DNA from 3 places in the Glaciimonas sp. OK215 genome. Region 3 is predicted to be linked to each of the others. Evidence: predicted binding sites of a transcription regulator. Region 3 holds the regulator's gene; each other region holds the start of a gene.
The links. The regulator FNR, encoded in region 3, switches genes on or off when oxygen is low (the NO sensors DNR and NnrR bind a similar motif). The targets are predictions, from matches to a motif close to TTGATNNNNATCAA.
Positions count from the first base shown of each region.

Region 1: a site for FNR is predicted at 3,503-3,516, ahead of oxc (oxalyl-CoA decarboxylase). Genes of this name have one in related genera too.
Region 2: a site for FNR is predicted at 1,789-1,802, ahead of AC3CHX_RS32125 (universal stress protein). Genes of this name have one in related genera too.

Region 1 covers NZ_CM173544.1:1,801,815-1,810,014, reverse strand. The annotation lists gene AC3CHX_RS08185 (PAS domain S-box protein) at 1-380, opposite strand, end outside; gene frc (formyl-CoA transferase) at 469-1,719, opposite strand; gene oxc (oxalyl-CoA decarboxylase) at 1,752-3,482, opposite strand; gene AC3CHX_RS08170 (hypothetical protein) at 3,963-4,133, shown strand; gene AC3CHX_RS08165 (LysR family transcriptional regulator) at 4,235-5,188, opposite strand; gene AC3CHX_RS08160 (Re/Si-specific NAD(P)(+) transhydrogenase subunit alpha) at 5,476-6,594, shown strand; gene AC3CHX_RS08155 (NAD(P) transhydrogenase subunit alpha part 2) at 6,618-6,953, shown strand; gene AC3CHX_RS08150 (NAD(P)(+) transhydrogenase (Re/Si-specific) subunit beta) at 6,956-8,200, shown strand, end outside.
Region 2 covers NZ_JBYMEG010000004.1:304,087-312,286, forward strand. The annotation lists gene AC3CHX_RS32115 (ADP-polyphosphate phosphotransferase) at 1-264, opposite strand, end outside; gene AC3CHX_RS32120 (hypothetical protein) at 400-609, opposite strand; gene AC3CHX_RS32125 (universal stress protein) at 883-1,716, opposite strand; gene AC3CHX_RS32130 (bifunctional aminoglycoside phosphotransferase/ATP-binding protein) at 1,951-3,582, shown strand; partial or broken gene AC3CHX_RS32135 (Crp/Fnr family transcriptional regulator) at 3,798-3,968, shown strand; gene hemN (oxygen-independent coproporphyrinogen III oxidase) at 4,071-5,474, opposite strand; gene AC3CHX_RS32145 (bifunctional acetate--CoA ligase family protein/GNAT family N-acetyltransferase) at 5,570-8,200, opposite strand, start outside.
Region 3 covers NZ_CM173544.1:2,603,272-2,611,471, forward strand. The annotation lists gene AC3CHX_RS11740 (NAD(P)-dependent alcohol dehydrogenase) at 1-638, opposite strand, end outside; gene AC3CHX_RS11745 (universal stress protein) at 773-1,624, opposite strand; gene AC3CHX_RS11750 (universal stress protein) at 1,686-2,129, opposite strand; gene fnr (fumarate/nitrate reduction transcriptional regulator Fnr) at 2,323-3,087, shown strand; gene AC3CHX_RS11760 (hypothetical protein) at 3,098-3,322, opposite strand; gene AC3CHX_RS11765 (FixH family protein) at 3,351-3,890, opposite strand; gene ccoG (cytochrome c oxidase accessory protein CcoG) at 3,908-5,308, opposite strand; gene ccoP (cytochrome-c oxidase, cbb3-type subunit III) at 5,341-6,297, opposite strand; gene AC3CHX_RS11780 (cbb3-type cytochrome oxidase subunit 3) at 6,290-6,481, opposite strand; gene ccoO (cytochrome-c oxidase, cbb3-type subunit II) at 6,484-7,098, opposite strand; gene ccoN (cytochrome-c oxidase, cbb3-type subunit I) at 7,114-8,200, opposite strand, start outside.

The sequences.
Region 1 (8,200 bases), 800 kb from region 3:
TCTTCGGAGAAACGCGCGGTTTCATCGCGAATAATCGCGACAATCGCCGTCACCGTTTGCTCTGCCGAATACAGGATGGCCACCGTAAACGCGATGGACAAGGCGTGCCCTTCCTTATGCAGCGCCGGCACCCGCAACACATCGTGACCGTAACGGGTCTGCCCGGTCTGCATGGTCTTGTGATAGCCATCCCAGTGGCGCTGACGCTGGCGCTGCGGAATAATCAGATCGAGCGACTGGCCCAGCGCCTCGCTTGCTGCAAAGCCGAACATGCGCTCGGCCGCCGGGTTCCACAGCGTGATGGCGCCGCCGGCGTCACAGACGACGATCGCATCGCCGACTGCCTCTACGAGTTGCTTGAAATCAGTTTCCGAGCGCATGTGGCCTACTCCTTATCCTTGAAGACTGGGGAGCGACGTTCAGAAGCCCGTGCAGGCCCCCGAACGCCGCCGATACAAGACCGGTGTCTTAAACCGCCTGTGCCAAATGCAAAGCGGCCACCTGCTCCGGATTGTAGCCCAGGCTCGCCAGCACTTCGTCGGTATGCTCGCCCAGCAATGGCGAGCCGGTGATTTCGACCGTGGTATCCGAGAACTTGATCGGGCTGCCGACGGTCAGGTATTTGCCGCGGGCCTTGTGATCGACCTCGGTAATGGTCCCGCTGGCGCGCAGCGACGGATCGGCGGCGATTTCCTTCATCGACATCACCGGCGAGCAGGGAATGTCGAATTTGCGCAAGATATCCACCGCTTCGAACTTGGTTTTATCCTTGAGCCAGCGTTCGATCACCGCAAAGATATCGAAGATCTTGTCCTGCCGCGCCGCCGCCGTGTTGTAGGCCTTGTCCTCGATCCATTCTTCCTTTCCCAGCGCCTTGCAGATCGGCGCCCAGGCATGGCCCTGGATGGTGAAATAGATATACGCGTTCGGATCGGTTTCCCAGCCCTTGCACTTGAGCACCCAGCCCGGCTGGCCGCCGCCGCCGGCATTCCCGCCGCGCGGCACGACGTCGGTGAATTTGCCATGCGGATATTGCGGATACTCCTCCAGGTAACCGATCCGGTCCAGCCGTTGCTGGTCGCGCAACTTGACGCGGCACAGGTTCAGGACGCTGTCCTGCATCGAGACCGCCACCTTCTGGCCCTTGCCGGTTTTTTCCCGGCCGATCAAGGCCGTCAGAATGCCGATCGCCAGGTGCATGCCGGTATTGGTGTCGCCGAGCGCGGCGGCACTTACCGTCGGCGGACCATCCCAGAAACCGGTGGTGGACGCCGCGCCGCCGGCGCATTGCGCGACGTTTTCGTAGACCTTCAGGTCTTCGTAATGGTGGCCGTCGCTAAAACCCTTGACCGAGGCGACGATCATCTTCGGATTGAGTGCGTTGATGCGTTCCCAGGTGAAGCCCATGCGGTCCAATGCGCCCGGCCCGAAGTTCTCGACCAGGACGTCGGATTCCTTGATCAGCTTTTCCAGGACTTCCTTGCCCTCGGGCTTCTTGGTGTCCAGCGTCAGCGATTTTTTATTGCTGTTCAACATCGTGAAATACAGCGCATCGACATCCGGAATGTCACGCAACTGACTGCGCGTGACGTCGCCCGAGCCGGGGCGTTCGACCTTGATGACGTCGGCGCCGAACCAGGCCAGCAGCTGGGTGCAGGCGGGGCCGGCTTGCACGTGGGTGAAATCGATAATCTTGATTCCGTCTAGTGGCTTGCTCATGATGGATAATTTCCTTTATGACGTTAAATGGCTTATTTCTTGGTCGCGCTGCTTTGCGGATTCAGATTGGTCAGGCGGCCGCTCTCGGTGCCCGCTGCTTCGTCGATGACGGCGTTGATGAGCGCCGGTTTGCCTGCCGCGATCGCTGCGGTCAAGGCCTGCGTCATTTCAGCCGGCGTGGTGACGTGGTAACCGATGCCGCCGAAGGCTTCGATCATCTTGTCGTAGCGCGCGCCCTTGACGAACACGGTCGGGGCGACGTCTTTGCCGCCGGTCGGGTTGACGTCGGTGCCGCGGTAGACGCCGTTGTTGTTGAAGATCACGGAGACGATCGGCAGCTCGTAGCGGCAGATGGTCTCGAGTTCCATGCCGGAAAAGCCGAAGGCGCTGTCGCCTTCGATGGCCACCACCGGCAGGCCGCTGGTGACCGCCGCGCCGATGGCATAGCCCATGCCGATGCCCATGATGCCCCAGGTGCCGGAGTCGAAGCGTTTGCGCGGCTGGTACATGTCGATGATGCTGCGGGCGTAATCGAGGGTGTTGGCGCCTTCGTTGACGACGTTGATGTCCGGGCGGGTCTTGAGCACGTCGCGGATCGCGCGCAGGGCGCTGTGGAAGTTCATCGGCGACGGATTCTGGTCGAGGGTGGCCGCCATCTTCGCCAGGTTTTTCTGTTTGCGTTGGGCGATCGCGCCGGTCCATTCGACGCCGGGCTTGCTGAAACCGGCATCGATGCCGGCCAGCAGCGCCGCTACGCAGGAGCCGATGTCGCCGATCACGGGTGCTGCGATCGCCACGTTGCTGTCGATTTCGGTGGGCGAGATGTCGATCTGGATGAATTGTTTCGGTGCACCCCAGGTTTTACCCTTGCCGTGGGCCAGCAGCCAGTTCAGGCGGGCGCCGATCAGCACCACGACGTCGGCTTCGGCCAACACGAAGGAGCGGGCGGCGGCGGCCGATTGCGCATGCGTGTCGGGCAGCAGGCCTTTGGCCATCGACATCGGCAGATACGGGATGCCGGTTTGTTCGATCAACGCACGGATGTCGGCGTCGGCCTGGGCGTAGGCCGCGCCTTTGCCGAGCAGGATCAGCGGACGCTTGGCGCCTTTCAGCAGGTCGAGCGCACGCTGGACCGATTCCGGCGCCGGGAGTTGACGCGGTACCGGGTCGACCACGCGCACCAGCGATTGTTTGCCGCGTGCGGCGTCGAGCGACTGCGCCAGCAATTGCGCCGGCAGGTCCAGATAGACGCCGCCGGGACGGCCGGACACGGCCGCACGAATCGCGCGCGCAATGCCGATGCCGATATCTTCGGCCTTGTTGATGCGGTAGGCGGCTTTGGCGTACGGCTTGGCCGCATTCAGTTGATCCATTTCTTCGTAATCGCCTTGTTGCAGGTCGACGATTTCGCGTTCGCTGGAGCCGCTGATGAGGATCATCGGGAAGCAGTTGACGGTGGCATTGGCCAGCGCTGTCAGGCCGTTCAGGAAGCCGGGGGCGGACACGGTCAGGCAAATCCCCGGCTTTTGCGTCATGTAGCCGGCGATGGCCGCCGCATTGCCGGCGTGTTGTTCGTGCCGGAAGCCGATGAAGCGCATTCCTTCGGCCTGGGCCAGGCGCGCCAGGTCCGTGATCGGAATGCCGACCAGGCCGAAGATGGTGTCGATGTCGTTGTGTTTCAGGGCGTCGATGACCAGGTGGAAGCCGTCGGTCAGGGCGCCTGTGGGGGTCTGGAATTCTTCTGGTTGCAGGTCGTTTTTCATGATGAAATCTTTTTCTCCGTTTGATTTCGGTAAAGGTTGTACAACGCGGCTGGCAGAATCGGACCGGACGCCGGCGGCGGCCTACGGTAGATTTTTAGCGCCCCTTCAACATCTGCTGCATGTGCTTTTATGCATTCCTATTCAAGTGGACCCATCATAGCGAGCCGCCCCTGCGGCGCTCATTGACCGCGGTCAATTTTCGACGTTTTAGGTAACGTCATCTTTGTGTGATTTTGAAAGGTGAACGCGCGTGAAATCACCGCCGCATCTGAAGTTGGCGGGCGCCGGAAGGGTGTATTTCTGCTGTATCAGGGCGTGCAGGAGATGGAGCGGCAGGCAGTGCAAGCGTAATGTCAGTGCCAGACGCCATTCACAAACGCTATATCACGTATCAGACATCATGATTAGACGTCGCTGTCTCAGCACTTCTATACTTTTTTCAGGGAAAAATTCAATTTAATTTAATCAGGAGTGCACGCCATGTCTACATTGACCACAAATGCTTCAATCAAAACGAATACGGATAAAGCGCCTTTGACTTTGCGTGTAGCTTCACTCATTGCTGTGTTGTTTGCCGTCAATCTACGTGAATCGCTCGATGCGGCAACCGCTGGCGATAAATCGGACGCGGCCTTTACCTGGGGCATGTAAACACGCTGAGTTGCTTGCAGGCTACTTTGTTGCGAAATGGCATCCGCCCAGTCTTATCCTGAGCGTGCAGATGTAATGCTCAGGATGATCCATACACCGGATTATTTCCTGGCTTTCGCGCGCTTTTCCGGCTGCGGATCAATTCCGACGATCTGTTGAATCAACGCCGCGCCGTCGCTCATCAGGAATTTCTTGAAGGCCTCCGCTACCGGCGGCAGGCGCTTGTTTTTGCGATGGACGACATACCAGCTCAGCATCAGCGGAAAATCCTGCACGTCGAGAACCGCCAGGCTTCCCGCCTTCACTTCCAGACCGATGGTGTGGGCTGACAGGAAGCTGATTCCCATGCCTGCAATAACCGCCTGTTTGATGGTTTCCGTGCTCTTGATTTCCATCGCGATGTTGAGGTGATCGAGATTGGCGCCAAAGCCGTCTTCCATCGAATGCCAGGTGTCCGAGCCCTTTTCCCGCACCACAAATTGTTCGCGCATCAGAACGCTCATCGGGATGCGCTTTTTCTGCGCGAGAGGATGGCTGGGCGCAGCCACGATGACATACGGGTGAGGAGCGAATGCCTCATTGATCGTATCCATGTCGGTCGGCGGACGTACCATGATCGCCAGATCGGTCATATTTTCCGCGAGCTGGTGCAGCAGTTCCTCGCGATTATGGACCGTAAAGTTGAGCGTGACGCCTTCATGGCAGCTGGCAAATTGCACCAGAAGCCGCGGGAAAAAATAATCGCCGGCGCTAATCACGGCGACGTTCAACTTGCCTCCCGAGACACCCTTGAACTGTGCCATCGCTTCCTCGGCCGACTGGAACTGCTGGATGATCACGCGACTGTAGCCCAGCAGTTCAGCGCCGGCCGGTGTCAGATAAATCTTTTTACCTAGCTGCTCAAACAAGGATAGCCCGGCATGGTCTTCAAGTTTCTTGACTTGGGTCGATACCGCAGGCTGCGTCAGATGCAATTCCTCTGCGGCGCGTGAAAAGCTTAGCAGGCGGGCTACCGTTTCAAACACTTTTAACTGGCGCAGCGTGGCGTTTTTCATGTTGGGGGTCGTTGTATGTATAAGCAATGAGTAATCATTATAATTAAAAACTTTAACTATCACTGATAGTTCTTTGAATCTACGATGTGCCTCAGCTAGGAGCCTGTCGGACTTAGGGAGAATCGGCTGCAAAAGCGCCTGAGCGGTCCACACTTCCGCAAAATCTGTCCGCGCTCAGCCACTTTTTCGCTTCGATTCCCTAAGTCCGACAGGCTCCTGGTGCAGATACGGGATGGCAGCGACCATGCCCGTAGCACTCAGAAAAATGAATATCCGGGAAAAATATAATGCGAATCGGTATTACGCTGGAAACGCGGCCGGGAGAAACCCGGGTCGCGGCGACTCCGGAAACGGTCAAAAAGCTGGTGGCGGCAAAGCATCAGGTCGTGGTGCAGGCTGGCGCCGGCATCTTATCGAGTATTCCCGACGACGCCTACGCGGCAGCAGGTGCCACGATCGGTTCCGCCGCCGACGCCTTCGCTGCGGCGACGGTCCTGAAAGTGCGCGCACCGGGCGCGGAAGAATACGCGCTGCTCAGCAGCGGCACGGTCGTGGTCGGCATGCTGAATCCTTTCGATGCCGAGAATATTGCATTGATGGCAAGTCACGGGCTGACCGCGTTCGCCCTCGAAGCCGCGCCCCGCACCTCGCGCGCGCAATCGATGGACGTGCTGTCGTCGCAAGCGAATATCGCCGGTTACAAGGCGGTGCTGATGGCGGCGAATACCTACCAGCGCTTCATGCCGATGCTGATGACCGCCGCCGGGACCGTCAAGGCGGCACGGATGCTGATCATGGGTGCCGGTGTTGCCGGGTTGCAGGCGATCGCCACGGCCAAGCGGCTGGGAGCGGTGATCGAAGCCTCGGATGTGCGGCCGGCGGTCAAGGAGCAGATCGAATCGCTGGGCGCCAAATTCCTCGACGTGCCGTTCATTACCGACGAAGAGCGTGAAATCGCGCAAGGCGTCGGCGGCTACGCGCGCCAGATGCCGGCCGACTGGATGCGGCGTCAGGCCGAACTGGTGCATGAGCGTGCCAGGCAGGCCGACATCATCATCACCACGGCGCTGATTCCGGGCCGCAGGGCGCCGGTCCTGATCAGCGAAGAGACCGTCAAGGCCATGAAGCCGGGTTCGGTGATCCTCGACATGGCGGTCGATCAGGGCGGCAATTGCCCGTTGTCCGAAGCGGGCAAGACCGTCATCAAACATGGCGTGCACATCATCGGCGAAGGCAATCTGGCCGCATTGGTGGCGGCCGACGCCTCGGCGCTGTATGCCCGCAATGTGCTGGATTTCCTGAAGCTGATCGTCAATCCGGAAGGCGGATTGATGATGAATCTTGAAGACGATATCGTTGCCGCCACCTTGCTGTGCCACGGCAGCGAAGTGCTGCGCAAACCATAAACAAGGACAAAGGAAAACCCATCATGGAAGTCACCCACACCATCACCAACCTGATCATCTTCGTACTGGCGATCTACGTCGGTTACCACGTGGTCTGGACCGTCACACCGGCCTTGCATACGCCGCTGATGGCGGTCACCAACGCGATTTCCGCGATCATCATCATCGGCGCGATGCTGGCCGCCGGACTGACCGAAGGCATCGTCGGCCAGGTTGCCGGGACACTTGCGGTGGCCTTGGCCGCCGTGAATGTCTTCGGCGGTTTCCTGGTCACCCAGCGGATGCTGGAAATGTTCAAGAAGAAAGAACCGAAAGCAGTGGCGCTCCCTAAAACCGACTTAGCGGGAGCCAAATCATGAGCATGGCATTCGTAAGCATGAACCTGGTGACGATGTTCTACCTGATCGCCTCGGTGTGTTTCATCCAGGCCTTGAAGGGTCTGTCGCATCCATCCTCGGCACGGCGCGGGAATGTGTTCGGCATGAGCGGCATGGCGATCGCCGCGATCACCACCATCGCGCTGATCATCAAACTCAAGACGCAAGCCGGCAGTACCGGCCTGGGTTTCGGACTGGTGCTGATCGGCTTGGTGGTCGGCGGCGGCATCGGTGCCTTCCTGGCTAAAAGAGTCGAAATGACCAAGATGCCGGAACTGGTCGCGGCGATGCACTCGCTGATCGGTCTGGCCGCCGTCTGTATCGCGGTCGCAGCAGTCTCCGAGCCGTGGGCCTTCGGCATCGCGGCGCATGGCGACGCGTTGCCGGTCGGCAACCGCATCGAGTTGTTCATCGGCACCTTCGTCGGTGCGATCACCTTCTCCGGTTCGGTGATTGCGTTCGGCAAGCTGTCGGGCAAGTATAAATTCCGCCTGTTCCAGGGCGCGCCGGTCAGCTTCCGGGGCCAGCATTTCATCAACCTGCTGCTGGCGGTGGCGATGCTCGGTCTGGGCATTATCTTTGTGCTGACCCAATCCTGGCTGCCGTTCATCCTGATGACCATCATCGCCTTCGTCTTGGGCGTGCTGATCATCATCCCGATCGGCGGCGCGGACATGCCGGTGGTGGTCTCGATGCTGAACAGCTATTCGGGCTGGGCCGCGGCCGGGATCGGGTTTTCACTGAACAATGCGATGCTGATCATTGCCGGTTCGCTGGTCGGATCAAGCGGTGCGATCCTGTCCTACATCATGTGCCGTGCGATGAACCGTTCGTTCTTCAACGTGATCCTGGGCGGCTTCGGCGGCGCTCCCGCTGACGCGACACCGGGCGCGGCGCAAGGCCAACGCCCGGTGAAAGCCGGCTCCGCCGACGATGCCGCGTTCCTGATGGGGAATGCCGAAACCGTCATCATCGTGCCCGGCTACGGCCTGGCCGTGGCGCGGGCGCAGCACGCGCTGATGGAACTGGCCGAAAAGCTGTCGCACAAAGGCGTTACCGTCAAGTTTGCGATCCACCCGGTGGCGGGGCGCATGCCGGGCCACATGAACGTCCTGCTGGCCGAGGCTGAAGTGCCGTACGACCAGGTGTTCGAGATGGAAGACATCAACAGCGAATTCGGCCAGGCCGATGTGGTGCTGGTGCTGGGCGCGAACGACGTGGTGAATCCG
Region 2 (8,200 bases), on a different replicon from region 3:
GCCTTGGGGGTTGACGCCGGACATCACGTGCTTGATGACGCCGTCCTTCCCGGCCGCATCCATGGCCTGGAAAATCAGCAACACTGCATAGCGGCTGGATGCGTAGTGGAGTTGTTGCAGCGCGCTTAGCTCCCCCACCTGTTCTCCGAGGAGCTCCTGATAGTGCTCTTTCGACCGGTAAACGGGGTCCACCAGCGTCGGCCACTTCTTCAATTTAACCTGCTCTCCTTCCCGTACTCGGAAATCACTCGAGTTGATTATCATGTCCCTCCTTCCGGCCGCTGCCAAGGCCCTGCCAGCGCCTCGCAGGCGACACCAAGACGATTGGATCGCGCGAGGCGCCCTGAAACAGATCGGAGCAAAGCCCGCTCCGACGAGCGATGCGCTCCACCGAGCAACCTACTCCTCCATGCCGTTCAGCGCCTCGATATCCGCTATCGCCGTGCGCAGCATGAGCTCGGGTGTCGCCTCATGCGGCATTACGCTGACGATAATGGCATCGGGAACAGATTTTTTCATCACGCCATCGCGCTGTATGAAGTATTCACCCTGGTCGTAATCAATCGTGTACAGCAGGCATTGCCCTTTGCTTCGTCGGTATTCTTGCATCGCCGTTATCGTTCTCCATTTGGGTGATGATTAACCTGCCTACCTTACTGCCGACATCGTATCAGTGCAGTTTTTTTGAAACGACCCATATCAATGGACGCCATAGTGGAAACGTGCACTCGACACCGGCTATCTACTGACCAACAATTGTCCAGGTCCGGGTACCGGTGTCGTCATCGTTGTCCGTTGCAAAGGCGTGCCTGGCGTAAAGAGAGTCATCGCTTGCATTTCCATCTCCTCAGCGACAGCATGCGCCACGCATCCGGACCGGTTCTAATGCGACATCAGCACCGGCAACGTCATCTCGCGCAATACGGTGTGCGTCACTCCGCCCAATACCAGCTCGCTCCAACGGCTGTGTCCGTATGCCCCCATCACGAGCAAGTCCGTGCCGTCTTCTGCAGCGCGCGACAGCAGCCAATCCCCCGGTTTGACGTCGACGTTCTCACTTTTGTCGATCTCGACCTGGACTTCATGCCTGGCCAAATAGGCAGCGATATCGACTTCGGGCAAGTCATTGCCGCGGTCCTTGTTCTCGAAAATCGTCAATACCTTTACCTGCCGCGCCCGCTGCAAGAACGGCAACGCGTCCGCCATGGCGCGCGCAGCCTCGCGTCCGCCATCCCAGGCAACGATGATGTTGTCGAACGTCTCTGGAATATTTCCCGCAGATGGCAGATACAGCACGGGTCGGCCCAGCTGCAACACGAAGCTTTCATTAAAACCCTTGCCAGCATCTGACGTATCGACAGCAGGAGGATCGCGCTCGCCGAGGATCGCGAGATCCGACGCGCGGGCATGCGCAATCACCCGCTGCGGCTCTGAACTGCGATAGCCGGCCCAATCGAAATGAAGCCCTGCCTTCTGCGCGGCAGTACGAAACGCTGCCTCGGCGCGCTCTTGGTTCTCCTTCGCCGACGCCTCCCATTCGGCGACCAGTGACGCAATCTCGCCATAACCATACGGATCGGGAACAAGCGGAGCGTAGGTCTGATGCACCCCCGTCAGATGCGCGTCATGCTGCGCGGCCAACGCAATCGCGAATTCGAGCCGCCGCGACGAACCGGCGCTATTATCAAGGCACACCGTCATGCTTCTGTAACGCATTGTTTCACCCTCCATTCGACTCAAACAGGGATACGTACCTAATTATTGTGCGACGCTGCCCCATCATGCTTCTTGATATACATCAAATTTTCAAGCTTCCGTTTCGCGCCGCCCTGGGGGGCGCTTGGCTCCCGCCGGATACCTTAATTGTCAAACTATTCAACATTGACTAAGATCATGCAGTGCGGCGCTGTTCCAACATGATCAGGCACGCGAAAACGGGAGTGGTCCAGGATGTCCGATACCAGCAACGACACTGCAAGGATCACTGGTGATGCGCTGATGCAGTCCCGGCTGATCTCTGCCCTCCTCGATAGCCGCTGCTATCCGCATGCAGTCAAGGCCGTGCGTCTGATTGAAACGCATATTTCATGGATATTGCTGGCTGGGCGGTATGCATACAAAATCAAGAAGTCCATCAAGATGGACTTTCTTGACTTCATGTCGCTGGAGGCGCGCCGTTTCTATTGCACGGAAGAACTACGCCTGAATCGTCGCCTGGCCCCACAGATGTATCTGGAGGTGATGCCAATCGGTGGCGATCCGGATAAACCGGAATTTGGCAAGCAGCCGGCGTTTGAATACGCGATAAAGATGCGTCGCTTTGCCGCCGCCAAACAACTGGATCGCCTGTTGGCTGATCATAAATTGCTGCATTCTCACATGGATCAACTCGGCGTGACTTTGGCGCGCTTTCATGCCAACCTGCCTGCTGCGTCATCCGATACAGCCTTTGGCAGTGCCGCTGCTATCGGACAAGCGATGCGGCAAAATTTCAGGGAGTTGCGTCAACTGCTGCATGCGTGCACAGATACCTCGACGGTGCTGAAGCTAGAAGGCGCAGAATCCGCCAGCGCCGGAGAATACGCGGCGTGTGTCGCCCAATTCGACCTGCGCCGCGCACAAGGGTGGATCCGGGAAGGCCACGGCGATCTGCATCTGGGCAATATCGCATTGGTAGGCAACGAGCCGCTGCCTTTCGACTGTCTCGAATTTGATCCAGCCTTACGTTGGGGCGATGTCATAGGCGACCTTGCCTTTCCGGTCATGGATTTGCTGTACCGACAACGCACGGATTTGGCTTACCGCTTGCTCAATTCTTATCTGGAGGTCAGCGGCGATTACGCCGGCATAGCCGTGTTGCGTTTTTATATGGCGCGGTGCGCCGTGGTGCGCGCCAAGATAAACCTCATACGCATGCGCTTAGCAAGATTATCCAGACGCGCGGAAGAAGACGCATCGTTGGCATGCCACAATCACCTGAAGTTAGCCGCCGATTGCGTGCAGCAGCGCCAGCCGGCGCTCATCATCACGTATGGTTTGCCGGGCTCCGGTAAGAGTACCTGGGCAAAGATCGCGGCCGGGCGACTGAACGCCATTCGGGTTCGCTCCGATGTTGAACGCAAACGGTTGTTCGGACTGGCTGCGCTGGCCCGGAGCGGCGCCGGCAAGGCGCACGATATATACAGCAAGAACGCGAGTCGACGCACCTATTCCCGACTGTGCGACACCGCCCGCATACTGCTGAGCGCCGGCTTCCCCGCCGTGATAGACGCCGCATTTTTGCAAGCCGATGAACGCGAGCGCTTCCGCGGGCTGGCTGCAGAAATGGCAATTCCGTTTGCGATCGTCTGGCTCCAGGCGGGCCAAGTAGTGTTGCACTCACGGATCGTCAGCCGCCTCCAATCCGGCAACGACGCATCCGAGGCTGATCTCGACGCGCTGCAGAAACTCCGGCGCAGCGCGCAAGCTCTTTCGGAAGAGGAAGCTGCGGTGGCAGTACCATTCATCTACCGGCCAGGCCTCGAAGATTTCGCTGCCAACACAAAAGCTTGGGATGCGTTGGCGAAGCTGACCAAACTCTAGCCGGACTAGCGATACACGACCTCCCGGTTCTGCAGTATTTGTATGCCACCCGCATTTAGAGTACGTTGACACGAGCCCATCACCATAATCGCAACGCTTACCGATATGAGCCAACCACTTTCATATGCCGCATCGTCGCGCCTGAATGTCAGCGTATTAAAGGCAAGTTGTGCGAATTGCAGCTTGCACCACTTATGCCTTACCATGGGTCTTGACGCGAGGACATCGGTAATTATCTGGGACTGACCATCGAGAGCATCAGCCGGCTGCTGTCCCGCTTCAAGCAGCAGGGCTGGCTCCAGGTTGATAAGCGTGAGCTGCAACTGCTCGATCCGGCGATGTTGAAAGCGCTGGCGGCTGGCACGAAAAACTGCAACCCAATGTAAATGTAACGCGCCCCAAAACCCGCTTACGGCTTGCATTTCCAGCCGCGGCAGATACTTCGTCAAAAAACTGCTCACCTGCGTCCCATCTAAGATGGTCGTAGCTTAGCAAAGCTGATCCGGCCTGCCATTCAAATAGCGATCGAACACCATGCAAATATTACGGATGAGCAGGCGTCCCTTCGCGGTCACGCTTAGCCATTCGGCATCGATGGTCAGTAAGCCGTCCTGCGCCAGCGCGCCCAACTGCTTAAGCTCCGCTGCAAAATAATCTGCGAACGTAATCGGATAGGCCAGCTCGATCGATGCGATCGACAATTCGAAATTACACATCAGCATCTGGATAATGAAGCGTCGCAACACATCGTCCATAGTCAGCTTGATGCCGCGCGCAATCGGCAATTCATTATTGTCGATGTCATCGTAGTACGCGGCGAGCGTCTTGACGTTCTGGCTGTAGGTGGCCGCGACAGCACTGATCGCCGATACGCCACACCCAACTAGAACCGATTCCGCATGGGTCGAATATCCCTGGAAATTGCGATGCAAACGCCCCTGTCGCTGCGCCACCGCAAGCTCATCAGTCCGTCGTGCAAAATGGTCCATCCCGATATACACATAACCTGCTGCGGTCAGGCGCTTGATGCACAGCGACAGCATGTCGAGCTTCACTTCGCTACTTGGCAAGTCCTGTTCGAGAATGCGTCGTTGCGGTTTGAACAAATGCGGCAGATGCGCATAGTTGTAGATCGCGATGCGGTCCGGGGCAGCCTTGATGACCTTCGCCAGCGTCCGCGCCATGGTAATGACGTTTTGTTTGGGCAGCCCGTATATCAGGTCTATGCTCACGGAGCGGAAATTCGCATCGCGCGCCGCCTCGATGATGTCGAGCGTCTGACGCTCCGTCTGAATCCGGTTGACTGCCTCTTGCACGTGCGGTTCGAAGTCCTGCACACCGAGACTGATGCGGTTGAATCCCTGTTCGCGCAAGCGTTGTACACGTTCACGTGACACTGCGCGCGGATCAACCTCAATCGCATATTCACCGACTTTGTCGGGTGCAAACTGAAACCGCTGCCGCAGATGCGTCATCAGGTCGGTCATTTGCCCATCCGAAAGATAGGTGGATACGCCGCCACCTAAGTGCAATTGTGCAACCAAGTTCCTATCGGCAAGCAGTCTGCCCTGCATCTCGATTTCACGTTTCAGGTAGCTTAGATAGATGACCGCCTTATCATGGTTTTTGGTGATGATTTTGTTGCAGGCGCAGTGGTAGCAAACCGCATAGCAGAACGGAATATGCAGGTATAGCGATAAGGAATGTCTGATGCCTCGTGTGCGCAAACCGGCAACAGCTTGCAGATAGTCGCGATAGCCGAATGCCTCGCTGAAGCGATCCGCGGTCGGATAGGATCTGTACCGCGGGCTCAATTGACTGAGCTTGCAAACCATTTCCGCATTGACTACGTCCGGCGGAGCCATCGATCCAGGTATTAGGAATAGCGCCATTATTTCACTCCTGCTGCCGGCCATACCGAGAGTTGGAACGTGACCTGATCAGGCTGGAGTATATGGACCGCGGTCTATAAATACCTTGACTTGCATCAAAAATTATCGATGCTTTGCGCGAGGTTCAAATGCAGCTGCATCGTCCCATCTTCGGACGCCTGTTTCACGTCGAAATCCAGCTTTTTGACTAATTTGAGTACGCGGATATTGTCTGGCAACGCTTCCCCCACGATCTCGCGGGTGCCGCGCGTACGGCAATAATCGATCAATTTAGTCATCAGCAGGCGACCAAGCCCTTGCCCTTTCAGGTCCGAGCGCACGGTGATCGCGAATTCCGCCTGCACGTTGTCGGGATCGGCAATGACACGGGCAACACCGAGCGTTTCACTTACGCCATCGGGCCGTTGTCTGGTCGCGATGAAGGCCATCTCGCGGTCGTAGTCGATCTGCGTGAGGCGCGCCAGCTGAGATGGCTGCAATTCGCGCATACTGATAAACATACGGTAGCGCACATCCTCCGGATCGAGTGCGTTGAAAAATGCAACATGCGCTTGACCGTCTTCCGGCTTGACTGGTCTCAGCAGCAGCGGCTGTCCCTGCCAATCGATCCACTGCTCCAGTTCTTCCGGATAGGGCCGAATGGCGAGCCGGTTGAGGCCGCCCGCAGACGTGGGGCTCACAGCCACCCGCACACGCGCATCGAGCGCAATGACGCCATGGCTATCGGCCAGTAACGGATTGATATCGATCTCGACAATTTCAGGGATATCAGTGATGAGGTGCGATACCTGGATCAAGGTCCGGCAAATCGCATCCATATCGGCTGGCGGCCGGTTGCGGTAGCCGGCAAGCAGCTTTGCAACACGCGTTTGTGAAACCAGGTCGCGCGCCAGTACCATGTTTAACGGCGGCAGGCCGATTGCGTGATCGCCCGTCACTTCGACCGCGACTCCGCCCTGGCCAAACAAAATAACCGGGCCGAACACCGGGTCGGTGGTGACCCCGATAATCAGCTCGTGCGCTTCCGGCCGACGTGCCATCGCTTGTACCGAAAAGCCCTGCAGGCGAGCCTCTGGCTGCAACACGCGCAGGCGTTTGTGCATGGCTTGAGCCGCCGTTCGCACCGCTTCCCGCGTTTCCAGGTCCAAGGCAACGCCGCCGACATCGGATTTATGCGTAATATCAGGCGACAAGATTTTCACCGCCACCGGAAATCCGATTTCCTGCGCGCACTGCACTGCCTCCTCGATCGAATTGGCGACACGGGTCTCCACCACGGGAATGCCATACGCCGCAAGAATCGCCTTCGCTTCCGGCTCGGACAGCATTTGCCGGCCGGCAGCGAACGCATTCCGCATCACTTCCTGCGCCTTGGAACGATCCGAGATGAAGCCGCCAGGCACCGATGAGGGCACTTGCATCAGCAAGTTTTGGTTGCGCCGGTATTGCACCATCTGCATGAAGCCTTGCACGGCCTCTTCCGGCGTGTCATAAGTGGGAATGCCGGCTTCCGAACAAATACGGCGGGCCTGCGCAACCGTGTCGCTACCGAGCCAGCAAGCGAGGATATTGCATGAGGCTTTCTGGGCCAACGGAACGATTGCATTCGCTATATCGATGCTGGAGACGATCGCGGTCGGCGCGTGGATAAACAAGATCGCGTCCGACTGCGGATCCTGCAGCAGCGCCTCCATCGTTTCCCGATAACGCTCAGCCGGCGCATCGCCGATGATATCAACCGGATTTCCGTGCGACCAGGTACTGGGCAAAACCTCACTGAGCTTGTCCATAGTCGCATCCGATAATGCTGCCAGCCTGCCATTGCTGAAAATCAGCGCGTCGGTTGCCATCACCCCCGGTCCGCCACCGTTCGTCATGATGGTCAGACGTTCGCCACCCAGCGGGCGCGCGTACGCCAGCGTTTCTACAGCACCAAACAAGTCCTCCGTAGAGAACACGCGCAGCATACCGGCCCTGCGAATGGCGGCATCGTAGACATCGTCCGACCCGGCCAGTGCACCGGTGTGCGAGGCAGCCGCCTTGGCCCCTTCGGGCGCCCTTCCCGCCTTGACTACCAGCGTCGGCTTGCTGCGCGCAGCGGCGCGTGCGGCCGACATGAACTTGCGCGCATGGCACACATCCTCGATATACAACAATATCGCGCTTGTATCCGCGTCGCTCGCCAGGTAATCGAGTACATCGCCGAAATCGACATCGGCGCTGTCGCCGAGGGAAATGAATTTCGAAAAGCCGATGCCACGCGACTTGGCCCAATCCAGCACGCCGGTTACCAGCGCACCGGATTGCGAGACGAATGCTAACCGGCCCGGAAGCGCGTCAGTATGCGCGAAGCTGGCGTTCAGCCCGATGCCCGGGACCAGCAAGCCGACGCAGTTTGGCCCGAGAATGCGCAATAAATAGGGACTTGCCGCATCCAGCATTGCCTGCTTCAAACTGCAGCCATGTCTGTCCTGGATCGCACCCAGACCGGCCGTCAGGACGATCGCCGCTCTGGTGCCCCGGGCTCCGAGTTCGCTGATCAGACCGGGAATGGTCGCGGGCGGGGTACATATCACTGCTAGATCCGGCGTGACCGGCAGGCTTGCGATATTTGGGTAAGTCTTGTGATCTGCGAGCATCTCATATTTTGGATTGACCGGCAAAATGGCACCCTTGAATCCGCCTTGCACAAGATTGCGAAGTACCGTCGCGCCAACGCTGTGCGG
Region 3 (8,200 bases):
AGCTTTTTCGCCACTTCAAGGCGCGCACTCACGCCGTCAACCGCGATGATCAGGCTTGCGCCTTTTAATTTTGCCCCCGCTGTTGCACACAAACCGATCGGCCCCTGTGCAAAAATCACGACCGTGTCACCGATCTTTATCTCCCCGCTTTCCGCCCCGCCGAAACCGGTACTCATGATGTCAGGGCACATCAACACCTGCTCATCCGTGAGTCCGTCCGGAATCGGTTCGAGATTCGACATCGCGTGCGGCACCAGCAGGTATTCCGCCTGAGAGCCGTCTATCGTGTTGCCGAAGCGCCAGCCGCCGGCCGCCTTGCCGCCGCATTGGGACTGATGACCGTCGAGACAAGGATGGCATTGTCCGCACGGGGTAATCGCACCGACGATCACCCGTTGTCCGACCGAATATCCACTCACGCCCGCGCCCAATTCTTCGATCACTCCCACCGGCTCATGACCGATAGTGCGCCCCGCCTCAACCGGATATTCCCCCTTGAGGATATGCACATCGGTGCCGCAGATCGTGGTGGTGGTTATTTTGATTACCGCCTCGCCGGGACCGGCAACCGGTACGGGCTTTTCCTCGAGCGCGATCTTGCCCGGACGGAGGAACACTGCTGCTTTCATGGTACGCATCGCAATTCTCCTGAAAACCTGCATGATGATGTCTGTGCGCACTGCCTCTGTTGCCGCGCCGACACGGGCGATGCCGATCCGCACGGGATTGCCAACTGCAGTATCGACACCTCATTGACGTGGCCGCCACGGCCTTAATGCGACATCAACACCGCTACGGCGGCCTCTTCCAGCACCACACGGGTGGCGCCGCCGAGCAACATCCCCCGCCAGCGCTGATGCGCAACGCAGCCCATCACGATCACGTCGGCAGACAGGTCGGCCGCGAGCGCCAGCAGCGTGTGCCCGGCATCGTCTGCGACCGTGCGCCGAACCAGTTCAACCGTGATGTGGTGGCGAGCCAGATAAGCGGCCATCTCGGCGCCCGACTCTTCACATTGCGGATCCGGACCAGAGGCAGGATTGACGATGGCGAGTTGAACCTGGTTCGCCTGTTTTAGCAATGGCATGGCACTCCTGACTGCGCGCGAAGCCGCCATGCTCCCATTCCATGCAATCAGCACCCGCCCGCCAATGCAGGAGACCGGCCCGGCAGAAGGGACAATCAAGACCGGGCATTCGGCGTTAAGTGTCACGTATTCCGGAAAATCGACCTTCGCAGTCAGGGATTGATCGTCGGTGTCGCTCTGGCCGAGAACGATCAGATCGACATACAGGCCCAGCATGCTGATGGCAGCCGCGGCCTCGTCATCGATCAGCCGCTTTTCATAAGAAGTCACGCCGATTGCGCGCACCAGCGTGTCAAATTTCTCGAGCGCGGCGTGCGCACGCTGCCGCAGCGTGTCCAGATAGTCGGCTTTATAGGACGCCAGATTGCTGCCGTCCCGGCCGGAAAGTAGCGGCCGGTGCAGTGATCGGGATAGCCCTGTGACAGCAACGCCGATGAGGTGGGCATTTTCATGTAACGCCATTTTTGCGGCGACTTCAATCCGCAAGTCAAGATGCGCCGACTTGTCGACATGCACCAGAATGATTTTGTAGGACATCTGAACGCTCCTGCTTTGGTCGAGCCTAATGATCGCGCTTGAATCGATGCATCACCAGCGGTCAGGCCGATGCCTTGTACACGATCACAGGAATGCGGGAATAAGCCAGGACCTTCTGTGTCTCGCTGCCCAACAGCAATTTACTCACGCCCTTTCTGCCATGCGACGCCATGAAAATCACATCGCAGTGGTGCTGCTCGGCGGTCTTGACGATTTCCTGAGCGCACCAGCCCTTTGGACAATAGACTTCGCACGCCACGTCGGCTTGCTTCGCCAGATCCGCGATTTTTTGCACATTTTCTTCCGCTTGCTGCTCGACCGCATCTGTCAGCAAACGCAGATCTTCAGCGCCGCCCATCGTCGAGACCGGGAAATAGGAATAGATTTCGGCAACCGACAAGCCGATGATCTTGCTGCCGTTGCTCTTGGCAAATTCGACTGCCGCCTGAACAGTCTTGTCCGACAGATCGGAGCCGTCGGTCGCCAACAATATGGTCTTGAACATGATGTCCTCAGGTGCGGGAAAAGAATCCGATGAGAAGATCCTATGCCTGTTCTCCTCAGGACTTTTTGACATGGATCAAATGGCACGCAATGCGTGGGCAGCGGCGTTGCGCTGCGTTTGTATGTATTCCGCATTTAGAGTACATTCGCCTTAGCCATCACTACAATGTTGAATAATCACAACAATTACCACTATGAGCCAGCCGCTTTCCTATACCGCGTCGCCAGCCTTGAATGTCGGTGCATTAAAGGCAAGTTGCGCCAATTGCAGCTTGCACCACTTATGCCTTCCCATGGGGCTGGACGATGCGGACATCAACCGGCTCGACCAGGTTGTCGGACGCCGCCGTCGCATCTTGCGAGACGAGGGCCTGTACCGAATGGATGACCCGTTCACAAATCTGTATGCCATCCGGTTTGGGCATTTCAAGACTTATCAGATCAATCCTAGCGGCGAGCAACAGGTCACCGGTTTCCAGATGGCTGGCGAATTGCTGGGCATGGATGCGATCAGCGGCGACCGGCACCAATGCGACGCGGTTGCGCTGGAGGATAGCGAGGTCTGTGAGATTCCGTTCTCGCGCCTGGAAGAGCTGTTCGGCCACATCCCGATGCTGCTGCGTCATTTTCACAGAATCATGAGCCAGGAAATCACGCGCGAGCAGAATGTGATGCTACTACTGGGAAATATGCGCGCGGAACAGCGCTTTGCGGCTTTTCTGGTGAATCTGTCATCGCGCTATGCGGCGCGCGGTTATTCGTCCACCAGTTTCCAGTTGCGGATGTCGCGCGAGGACATCGGCAATTATCTGGGACTGACCATCGAGAGCATTAGCCGGTTGCTGTCCCGGTTCAAGAAGCAGGGCTGGCTCAAAGTCGATAAGCGTGAGCTGCAACTGCTCGATCCGGCGATGTTAAGAGCGCTGGCGGCCGGCACGGAAAACTGCAGCCCGATGTAACGCTTCCACTTCAGAACGGCGGGCCGCGCTCGTCCGGCACGCTGAACAGGTAATGCGTCAGCATGCTCGCCAGCGAACAAAAACTCCAGAAGAAGAAAAAGCCGATCGTGTAGCCGGCTATCGGCGGCAGAGCATGTTGGCCGCCGAGACGTAACAAATCCGCCGGATCGAAGAGCGAAAAAAAACAGCCTTCTGCGACCATCGCCACCAGAAAAGACGGCCAAAGTATATTCATCACGTATCGCAACATGGTCTCCCCTCTTTCATTCGGCGGGCGGTAAATCGGCCTTGAGGGCGATCATCTGCTGCTGCGGCCAGTTCCAGGAGCCGCTCAAACGCCAGTCGCGCCGTTCCCCCTCAACCAAGATCTCCCAGCGGGCCCTTTCCAGCATCGGTAATCCGACGCTGAAATCGCCGTGCGGATTGGGTTGTGCTGCGAGCTGGAGGTCCTTTTCCGGCTGGGTCGGATGCGCCAGATGGAGCAGGATTTTCCTGGCAATGGGCGTACCGAAGCTCCGCAGCGTGCCGTTCAGCTTCCCGCTGGCAGCGTCGTAACGAGCATTCAACGACAATCCCATACCGGTCGCCACACGATCGCGCTGCAAATCCTGATTGATGGCCAGTCCCTGCTTGTAATAGTCGCCCACTACCAGCGCGTCCTGTCGCGAAAATGCCAGCCAGCCGGTATACGTGGCCGCCACGACGACCACGGCCGGGCCCAGCATCAGAAGCCATGGCCACGCCTGGGTGTACCAAGGCCGCGCAGTGTGTAGTCGATCGATTAACGGGGAAGCGGTATGCATGATTTTCTCCTTGGGACCTATTTCGGCACGAAAAATACGGCATTCTCTTGCACCTGCAGGCGCGCATCATCCAGCGCCTTCAGTTCGAACACGATTTTGTTTGAGCCGGGTTTGCCGTTGCTGTGATCGACCCGCACACGCACCGGCACCGCGCGCGAGCTGGCGCCCTCCAGTTCCACTTCATCCGGCGTGGCCAGCGCAATCGACTTGAGCCCCGAGACGGCAATCTTGTAACGGTGCGAGGTTTCCGCCGTGTTCATGATCTGCAGCCGGTACACGTTCTCGATCATGCCGTCTTCCACTTCCCGCCCCATTGCACCGCGGTCGCGAATGACATCGAGCTTGAGCGGGGTACGCATGATCAGCGTGCCAAAGAAGGCCGTTACGATCAGCAGCAGTATGCCGCTATAGATCATCACCCGCGGACGCAGCACGCGCTGCCGCATCTCTTGCAGCGACAGGTGCCCGCTGATCGCATGCTCGGTCGAATAGCGAATCAACCCTGGCGGTGCAGCGATCTTCGTCATGACCAGATTGCAGGCATCGACGCAAGCGGCGCAACCGATGCACTCATACTGCAAGCCTTGCCGGATATCGATGCCGGTGGGGCAAACCTGCACGCACATCGAGCAGTCGATGCAATCGCCCTGCGACCTGGCTGCGGCATCCTGTTTCTTCCCACGCGCGCCACGCGGCTCGCCGCGTTCCTGATCGTAGGTGATGATCAGCGTGTCCTTGTCGAACATCGAACTCTGGAAGCGCGCATACGGACACATGTATTTGCAGACCTGCTCGCGCATCCACCCCGCGTTGCCGTAGGTTGCCAACGCGTAGAACAGAATCCAGAACCATTCCCACGGCCCCAGCGCGACGTTGTGCGCCTCGCGCAACAAGGTTTGCAGCGGTGTGAAGTAGCCGACGAAGGTGCATCCGGTCCAGAGTGCAAGCGCTCCCCACAGCACATGCTTGGCGGTTTTCTTTGAGAGCCGTTCAACCGACCACGGCTGCTGGTCGAGCCGCATGCGTGCGCTGCGCGGCCCCTCGATCTTGCGCTCGATCCACATGAATACTTCTGTATACACCGTTTGCGGACAGGCGAATCCGCACCAGACCCGCCCAGCCAGGGCGGTCACCAGAAACAGGGCATACGCACAGATGATCAGCAGCACCGCAAGATAGATGAAATCCTGCGGCCACAAGACGACCCCGAAAATGTAAAACTTGCGCGCGCCCAGGTCGAACAGCACGGCCTGGCGGCCGTTCCAGTTCAGCCATGGCAAGCCATAGAACACCAGTTGCGTCAGCCACACGCATACCCAGCGCCAGATCGCATAGCGGCCCTTCGCCTCGCGCGGGTAAATCTGCGTGCGCGCGGCGTACATCTTGATGACAGACTCCTGAGGAGCGACGTTATGCATTGGAACTCACAATAAAGCCGGATGAGGGCGAATCATTTCTGGTCGAAATCCGATGTTTCATTCGATAGACTCCATACATAGGCTGCCAGCACATGGACTTTCGCCTCGCCCAGAAAGTCCTTGAATGCAGGCATCGTGTTATCGCGGCCTTTGCGGATGGTTTCCATGATGGTTTCCGCGCTACCGCCATATAACCATATCTTGTCGCTCAGATTCGGAGCGCCCATTGCCTGATTGCCGTGCCCATCCGCGCCGTGGCATCCGGCGCAGCTGCCGAATTTGGCTTTGCCAAATGCTGCCCTGATAGGATCGGAAGCCGGCGACTCCGACAAACTCAATACATAGTGCGCGACATTTTCGACATCCTTGTCCGAGCCGAGCGCCGCCGCCATGGACGGCATCTGGCCGTGGCGCCCGTACAGGATCGTGGTCTGGATCACGTTCGGGTCACCGCCATACAGCCAGTCCTTGTCAGTCAGGTTCGGGAAACCTTTGCCGCCGCGCGCATCCGAACCGTGGCATTGCGCGCAATAAGTCAGGAACAGACGCTCACCGATCGCATGCGCCTGCGGGTCGGCCGCCACTACCTTCAGATCCTGCTGCAAATACCTGGCGAACAGCGGGCCGTATTGGCTATCCGCCTTTTTCAACTCTTCCTGGTAGGCGCCGCTCGACTTCCAGCCCAGCTTGCCGGCGTAGGTGCCGAGCCCCGGGTACAGCACCAGATACCCTAGGGCGAACACGATGGTGATGTAAAACAGCCACATCCACCAGCGCGGCATCGGCGTGTTCAACTCGGTCAGATCGTCATCCCAGACATGGCCGGTCGTTTCGGTTTGAGCGCGTATTGCACCGGGAGCGCCTGATTCTGCCGGCAACCTGACCTTGTGGTGCGACTGCGACCACAGCAGTACGCCGCATCCGAAAATGCTGAGTAGCGTCAATACGGTGATATAGATGCTCCAGAAACCACTTGTGAAATCAGCCATGATGATCCTCCGTGCCCTGCGCTACGACAGCATCATCGTCATCGTCGAACGGTAACCGTGCGGCGGCATCGAAATCGCCGCTGCGCTTGATGCCATACGTCCACCAGAGAATGCCAAGAAATGTCGCCAGGCTGATCACCGTCATGACGATGCTGGCCTGGGTAAAGGTATTGTCGATTGCCATGATCAGTTCCTTGTCTTGATCAAAGTACCGAGTCCTTGCAGGAAGGCGATCAATGCATCCTGCTCGGTTTTGCCAGCCAGGGTACCTGGCGCCTGCCTGATTTCTTCTTCCGAATACGGCACACCCAGCCGCTTCAGCGCGCGCATTTTTGGCAGCACATCCTCCGCAACCAGTGGCGTGGCGGCGAGCCACGGATAGCCCGGCATATTCGATTCCGGCACCACATCGCGCGGGTTATTCAGGTGGGTGCGATGCCACTCGTCGCTATAGCGTCCGCCAACCCGGGCCAGATCCGGGCCAGTCCGCTTCGACCCCCACTGGAACGGGCGGTCATAGACAAATTCGCCTGCCACTGAATAATGTCCGTAGCGCTCGGTCTCGGCACGGAACGGACGAATCATTTGCGAATGACAGCCATAGCAGCCTTCGCGAATGTAAATGTCGCGTCCGACCAGCCGCAATGGAGAGTATGGCTTGAGCCCTGTGATCGGCTCGGTTGTCGATTTCTGAAAGAACAGCGGCACGATTTCAACCAGGCCGCCGACGCTCACGACCAGCAGCACCAGCGCAATCAGGAGCCAGGGATTCTTTTCGATCCACTCATGGGAAAATTTCATGGTTGACTCCTGGTATCAAGCGGGTGTGGGTAACAGCGAGGGAATACGTGCCTCGACTGCGACCCCGTCACGCATTGTCATGAACGTGTTGTAGGCCATCAGCAGCATGCCGGAGAGGTACAGCAAGCCGCCGCTGAAGCGGATCACGTAGTAGGGAAAGGTCGCCTTGACGCCTTCGACGAAGGTGTATGTCAGCGTCCCGTCCGGGTTGACTGCCCGCCACATCAAGCCCTGCATCACCCCGGCGATCCACATCGAGGTGATGTACAGCACGATACCGATCGTCGCCACCCAAAAATGGGTCTCGATCAAACTCGTACTCCACATCTCTTTTTTGCCCGACAAACGGGGAATCAGGTAATACATCGAGCCCATCGTGATGAAGCCGACCCAGCCCAGCGTGCCGGAATGAACATGGGCAATACCCCAGTCGGTGTAATGCGACAGCGAATTGACGGTCTTGATCGCCATCATCGGACCTTCAAAGGTCGCCATGCCGTAGAACGACAAGGACACGATCATGAATTTCAGTATCGGGTCGGAGCGCAGTTTGTGCCATGCGCCGGACAACGTCATCATGCCGTTGATCATGCCGCCCCAGGATGGCGCCAGCAGGATCAGCGAGAACACCATCCCGATCGATTGCGTCCAGTCCGGCAACGCCGTGTAGTGCAGATGATGCGGACCGGCCCACATGTAGGTAAAAATCAGCGCCCAGAAGTGGACGATCGACAAGCGATAGGAATATACCGGACGTTCCGCCTGCTTCGGAATGAAGTAATACACCATGCCGAGATAGCCCGCCGTCAGGATAAATCCGACCGCGTTGTGGCCATACCACCACTGGATCATCGCGTCCTGCACACCGGCATAGGCGGAATACGATTTCCACATCGATGCCGGCATGCTGGCGCCGTTGACGACGTGCAGCAAGGTAACCGCGATGATGTAGGCGCCGAAAAACCAGTTCGCCACATAGATATGCTTGACCTTGCGCTTGACCAGCGTACCGAAAAACACCACGGCATACGCCACCCACACAATGGCGATCAGGATCGTGATCGGCCATTCAAGTTCCGCATACTCTTTGCCGCGCGTGAAA